2 regions of the Alteromonas sp. S005 genome follow, and region 2 is predicted to be linked to the other one. Evidence: predicted binding sites of a transcription regulator. Region 2 holds the regulator's gene; the other holds the start of a gene.

Region 1 (3,139 bases), on a different contig from region 2:
TAGCACCCCAGTCAATTGCTACGAAATCAGCTGCATCAACAACATCGGAAATCTCACCTACACGATATAGTGCTAATTCATGCTCCATTACTACCTCGCTATTCACCTCTTCAGACTTTAGCGGCTCAGTGGAAAAAGCAAGGTCTGTTACTCTCTCGTGTAGTTGACGTGACAGCGAGTCGAGCGTTAAAACTTCAGCTTTTACAGACCAATCTGGAAATGAGTTATGAAGGTGACTTAGCATTGTGGGCAGCAGTAATTCGCTGGCAAGCTGTGTTGCTCCACAAACCACGTACTCAGACGATTGAATTTGCAGTTCTTGTTTTGCTTCGTTAAGCGTAACACACAATTGCTTGGCATAGGGAAGCAGCTTCTCTCCCGACTGGGTGAGTTGGATACTGTTTCGCTGCCTTATAAATAGCGTAGTGTGGAAGTATTCCTCTAGAAGTTTTATTCTCGCGCTAACGGCAGATTGAGTAAGGTAGAGATTTTCAGCGGCTTTGCCGAAATGGCGGGTTTTCGCCACCTCTATAAAGGTGGTAAGAAAGCGTATATCCATGCTAGATGTATAACCGAATTAATGTGGGTCTAAACTGACACAGATGATACGGCAAGTAAATACAAATGCACAGAGCACACCGTTTAAAACGGTGTGCTTAACTAAAAATCCAATTAATACTCTTCTTGATGCAAACGTCGCTGCTTTTCGCGTCGTTGCAAGTCTCGCTTCTGTTTTACCTTCACGGCACTTTGACGTTTAGAGTTTGGTTTTTTAGCGTGAAGATCTTCCTCTTCTACCGAGTCCCATTCATCACGCTGGTAACGATAGTCTTTACTCATCGACTTCTCAGGGTTATTAACAACCCCTCAATTATTATCCCAAGCGGCTAAATAGAAAACGAATTTTAATCATCGTAGCGACAAGAATTTTTGATGGCATTTTTACTGTAGTTTCACAGACGTATTTGGCAAGCATGTGTGTCATTTTTGTGACAATGCGCCTATAGAGAAAGCAGAAGAGGAATTCAAAAATACGTATATATTTCAGAACATTATGAATTAATGAAGATGCATTCCACCTTATTCAACTAAGCGCAGATTTAATAAAAATTTCCTCACGTTCCATTTTTTTACTCTGTTGAAAATTTTTTATTGATAAGAAAAAAATCTTTTGTTTTATCTTTGCTTTTATTTAACTTAAAAGTGCGCTGAACAAAACATTACGTTGGGTACAACATGAAAAGTTTAGCTATTCGACTATCTGCAAAACCGTTTATTGACCGTCAAAAGTTTCCCTATGGATTTCGCAAATCTGGGGATTTTAGTATTACTGAAGCTGATATTTTAACCAACTACGGCAAGACCTTATTAGGTCTTGAAAGTGGTGTTCTATCACCAGAAAGCGAAGACGAGCAACACTTCGTGAAGTTCATTAGTGGCGAAGTTGAAGCAGCAAATAACCTCGAAAAAGCGTGGGCAAAATACGTCAAGCTGGCACGAGGCAAAAAGCATTTCTATACCCTGCACAGCAGTGCTAGCAATCAATCAGATTACGACGACGATTATTCTGAAGAAGAGTTCGATGTAGCCTAATTTTGACATGCACGTTAAAAGCTCGCTCTGGCGAGCTTTTTTGTTTTTACAGATAAATGATCTCAATCAACTCTAAGCAAGAAGAAAATGAAGAAAGGTTAAGGACTGTCTACACTTAGAGTTATAAAGAGTGACGTTAACCAATGAAAACTGTTGCTCTATACAAAGAGCCCTAGCAAAGGAGACGCGCGATGATCATTAGTTCAAAACAGCTTACCCACTTTTCCATCCATGCCGTTGATGACAAAGTAGGAGGCGTACGCGATATTCTTTTTGACGATGAGACGTTTACCGTACGTTATCTGGTCGCGGATACAAATACGTGGCTTCCGCTTAGCAGAAAAGTAGTTATATCTCCCATCGCCGTGACAGAACTTGTGTACGATGATGACACTGTCCATATAAATATGACTGTTGAAAAGCTAAAGAACAGCCCATCAATCGACGAGCATAAGCCCGTCTCTCGTGAGTACGAGGAAAACCTCTTTAAATATTTTGGCTACGGTTACTACTGGATTGGTCCAGGAGCGTGGGGTGAGTTTGCACACCCCAATGAACTTGTTGAATTACAACAAGCGGAAGAGTCTGAAACACTTCACCCCCAAAAAGCCAGTAATCATTTAAGGGCTGTTGGAGAAGTGGGAGGCTATGAAGTTGCTACTACCACCGATAACGTTGGGCACATTAGTAACTTTATAATAGACACCCGAAGTTGGAAAATTGTAATGCTGGTTGTTGATACCAATAACTGGCTTCCTGGTGGCAAACATCTAGCGTTATTGCCGAATGATATTAAAAATATCGATTGGGCTGCGCACAGTGTTGAAGTGAAACTCAGTCATGACGAGTTAGTTAATAGACCAGAGGTTGATAGCGATAGAATTTCAGAAGACGATTATATTGATATGTTGTGCAAACAGCTTGATAGATAAGCTTAGATAAAACGCTAAAGACGTGCTAAATCATACAATGTCCGTCATTCCGCGGACATTGTAGTTTAAACTGCCAACACGAATAGGCTATTCGCAGAAAAATTCGTCCATCAGCGCTATAAGGCGTTTTACGCGTTCATCAACAATGCGATAGTAAATTGTTTGGCCTTCCCTTCTAGTCGCTACCATTTTTGATTCTCGCAGCAATGCAAGATGCTGAGAAATCACAGGCTGAGAAACATCGATTATTTCTAGTAGTTCGGTAACCGACTTTTCCTCTTTCAGTAACGAACAAAGCACCAAAAGACGTGTTTTATTCGCAAATTGCTTTAGGAAAATCTCAGCTTCCGCTGCGTGTTCCATAATGTCTTCTGAACCTATTACCATATCTTCAGACATAAACGCTCCGTATCTATAAAGTATTCTGACAACAATTTAGCCTTTTATTATACTAAAGTATAAACTATTCTGCCGACTTGCCATTATATGCGATGAAATTCGGCAATATATATTGTCTTATCGTTTTTCAATCAATATATTAGATTAACCTTATTTTTTAGTCGCAAGACGCAGTTAGATAATGGAAGCGCCATGCTAATAGATATCCAAACTCG
Region 2 (3,139 bases):
TGTTCACGAGTCACAGCAATCATTTATAGAGGGTTGCCCCACGGCTAATGTGTTTCTTACTGTAAAAGGGCGTATCATGGCAGCGTTTGAAGTTCGTGACTCGCTGCGTGACGATACCCAAGAAACCCTCGATATATTGGCAAAAAGTCATACCCTTGCTGTACTAAGCGGCGATACACAGAAAAACGTTGACTCTCTCACCGAGCCTTTACCAATTTCCACTGCTAAAGGTGGACTTACACCAGAGCAGAAATACGAAGCGGTACAAGCCATGCAGCAAACAGGCTCCAAGGTAATGATGATGGGTGATGGTATAAATGACGCGCCTGTTCTTGCCAGCGCTGATGTGGCGATTGCAGTGGGTAATGCCACAGACGTGGCTAAAACTGCCGCCGACGTTATACTGCTTGGCTATCAGCTGCTTTCTGTACCAGAACTTATTCGCACATCTCATCAGGTGAAGCAAAAAATAAGACAAAATATTGGGTGGTCAGTGGGTTATAATATCTTGATTCTGCCTTTCGCCGTGTCAGGTCTTCTTTCGCCTTGGATGGCGGTTGTTGGTATGTCATTAAGCAGCATCATAGTAGTTTCAAACTCTACGCGACTTTTAGGCAAATAGTATGAGCATTATTTACGTATTAATTCCAATCGCCATAATCATAGTAGCTGTAGCTATTGTGATATTCTTCTGGGCGGTGAAAACCAATCAGTTTGAAGATTTAGATCGCCAAGGTTATAGCATACTGTTTGACGATGATCTGCCGCCAGAAGAAAAAAAGCTAGCTGAGCAACGCAAGCAACTTCAAGACAGTAAAGTAGACAAAAGCCAAGCGCCACATGGAAGGGATTAACTACTTCTCTGCCTTTCTTATCGGCTTAGCCGGCGGAGTTCACTGTGTGGGAATGTGCGGTGGAATTGTTGCTGCGCTAAGGATGGTATCCCCTAAAGGCGCTTCAGCACTACCTTATACCCTTGCCTATAACATCGGACGTATAGTGAGCTACACCATCGCCGGAGCAATAACCGCGGCACTTGGAAAAATTGCAGCAGACTATATACCGCTTGCCAACTATGCCCTTTCCCTACTTAGCGGAATCATGTTGCTTCTACTGGCGTGTTATTTGGGTAAGTGGTGGACAGGTTTAACGGTGCTAGAAAATGCGGGTAAAGGCCTATTTTCCAAAGTCCAGCCGCTTTCAAAACGCTTTTTGCCATTTAAGACCCCTTTAAGTGCGTTGCCTTATGGTTTTATTTGGGGTTGGCTTCCTTGCGGTTTGGTGTATTCCACGCTTACCTGGTCTCTCGCGGCGGGTAATGCGCTAGAAGGCGCTGCTATTATGTTCTTCTTCGGTTTGGGTACATTACCCACCTTGCTCGCCGCAAGCGCTGGTAGCCAATATATTGTTCGAAGTTTTCAAAACAATAACGTGAGACAAGTCATTGCAGTAATAATGGCCATATATGCGGCTTATCTTATTCATGGCGCAATCGTTTAAAAATATGTGTATTATGAGCGAGTATTCTTTAAGAGAGCATGCATTATGAGCAAAGGAAGCCAATTTTCTATACACTGTCAAAACTGTAGCTTCAGTCACTTGTGCTTACCCGTGGCGCTGAACAAAACAGAAATCGAGTCTCTTGACGATATCATTGAGCGCAAGAAACCGCTTCATAAAGGTGATACGCTCATTCAAACTGGCGATAAATTTCGTTCTCTTTTTGCAGTAAGAACGGGGTCTTTTAAGTCGTTTGTAACTAATCAAGAAGGTGAAGAACAGATTACCGGCTTCCACTTTCCTGGTGACATTATCGGTTTCGATGCATTAAGAGAGAACAAACACCAAAGCTATACCTCTGCGTTAGAAACTGCCATGGTGTGTGAACTGCCATATGAAACCCTTGATGAAATGTCGGTTCAATTTCCTAAGCTACGCCATCAAATCATGAGCTTTATGAGCGCGGAGATAAAACAAGATCACGACATGATCATGCTATTAAATAAGCGAACTGCTGAAGAGCGTTTGCTATATTTTATATCGCATCTTTCACAGCGCTTCGAAGAGCGTGGCTTCTCACACAGAGAGTTTCACCTTACAATGACTCGTAACGAAATCGGCAACTACTTAGGCTTAACGATAGAAACCATTAGCCGTTTACTGAGCCGTTTTCAGAAGGAAAACATTATCAAGGTTGACGGTAAATTGATCTCTATTTTGGATTTTGATCGGTTGAACACCAAACTTGAAGCGCTAAATGGTCCTAGCGTAGTCTGTAACAGTTAATTTATTCTTTTTTTTTACCTTAAGCGCGCTACATGCGCGCTTTTTAGTTTTAATCTTTAAAATTTCACTGTATTCCCTCATTGAGTTACGCGATACCAATTCGTTTTGCGTAAAAGCCCCCGTAGTATTCAATGTAGCCTTTTTGTTTATCAACGAATTGTTTACGCCTTGATCCAAAACAACTCACTTTTTTCCAAATGTCGTTTATAGTTAATGTAAATAGTTTATATGAACTGTTTTAAAACAATTTCGATGTCGACAGCCATACAAAGCTTTGTAGTTGAGGAGACGTTATGATTGAATGTAAACGAATTCTTGCCGTGATAGACGCGGAACGCGATAATCAGCCCGCGCTAAGCCGTGCCTATGAACTTGCTTCAAAAACAGGCGCCACGGTTACCGCTATGATGGTGGTATATGATTTGTCTTATGACATGACAACCATGCTGAGCCCTGATGAACGCGAATCTATGCGAGATGCCGTTACAAAAGAGCACGCCAAATGGCTATCTGCTCAGCTAAAAGAGCAAGGCTTCTCAGAGACCGATATTGTGGTTGAATGGAACAACCGTGCTTATGAATCCATTATCTATTTCGCCCTTAACAACCAAATCGACTTAGTGGTAAAAGCCACTAAAAAACATGACGATCTCGCCTCTGTGATCTTTACCCCTACAGACTGGCATTTAATGCGAAAATGCCCTCGCCCCGTTCTACTCGTAAAAGAACATGATTGGCCAGAAGGCGGTGAAATTATTGCCGCGGTAAATGTAGGGACTGAAGATGATGAACACGCTGCACTGAACGACAAGCTTACGATAATCGCTAACGACTACGCTTCTTTACTCAAAGG

What was found. The regulator FNR, encoded in region 2, switches genes on or off when oxygen is low (the NO sensors DNR and NnrR bind a similar motif). The targets are predictions, from matches to a motif close to TTGATCTAGATCAA.
Region 1: the regulator FNR is predicted to act here: its motif matches at 1,650-1,663, upstream of V7R55_RS17760 (PRC-barrel domain-containing protein).

The regions. Positions count from the first base shown of each region.
Region 1 covers NZ_JAZETN010000020.1:45,353-48,491, reverse strand. Annotated here, with positions in the region: gene V7R55_RS17775 (LysR family transcriptional regulator) at 1-559, opposite strand, end outside; gene V7R55_RS17770 (hypothetical protein) at 673-840, opposite strand; gene maoP (DUF413 domain-containing protein) at 1,237-1,593, shown strand; gene V7R55_RS17760 (PRC-barrel domain-containing protein) at 1,785-2,525, shown strand; gene V7R55_RS17755 (ArsR/SmtB family transcription factor) at 2,613-2,924, opposite strand; gene V7R55_RS17750 (rhodanese-like domain-containing protein) at 3,117-3,139, shown strand, end outside.
Region 2 covers NZ_JAZETN010000017.1:98,019-101,157, reverse strand. Annotated here, with positions in the region: gene V7R55_RS16955 (heavy metal translocating P-type ATPase) at 1-622, shown strand, start outside; gene ccoS (cbb3-type cytochrome oxidase assembly protein CcoS) at 624-854, shown strand; gene V7R55_RS16945 (sulfite exporter TauE/SafE family protein) at 841-1,500, shown strand; gene fnr (fumarate/nitrate reduction transcriptional regulator Fnr) at 1,546-2,286, shown strand; gene uspE (universal stress protein UspE) at 2,580-3,139, shown strand, end outside.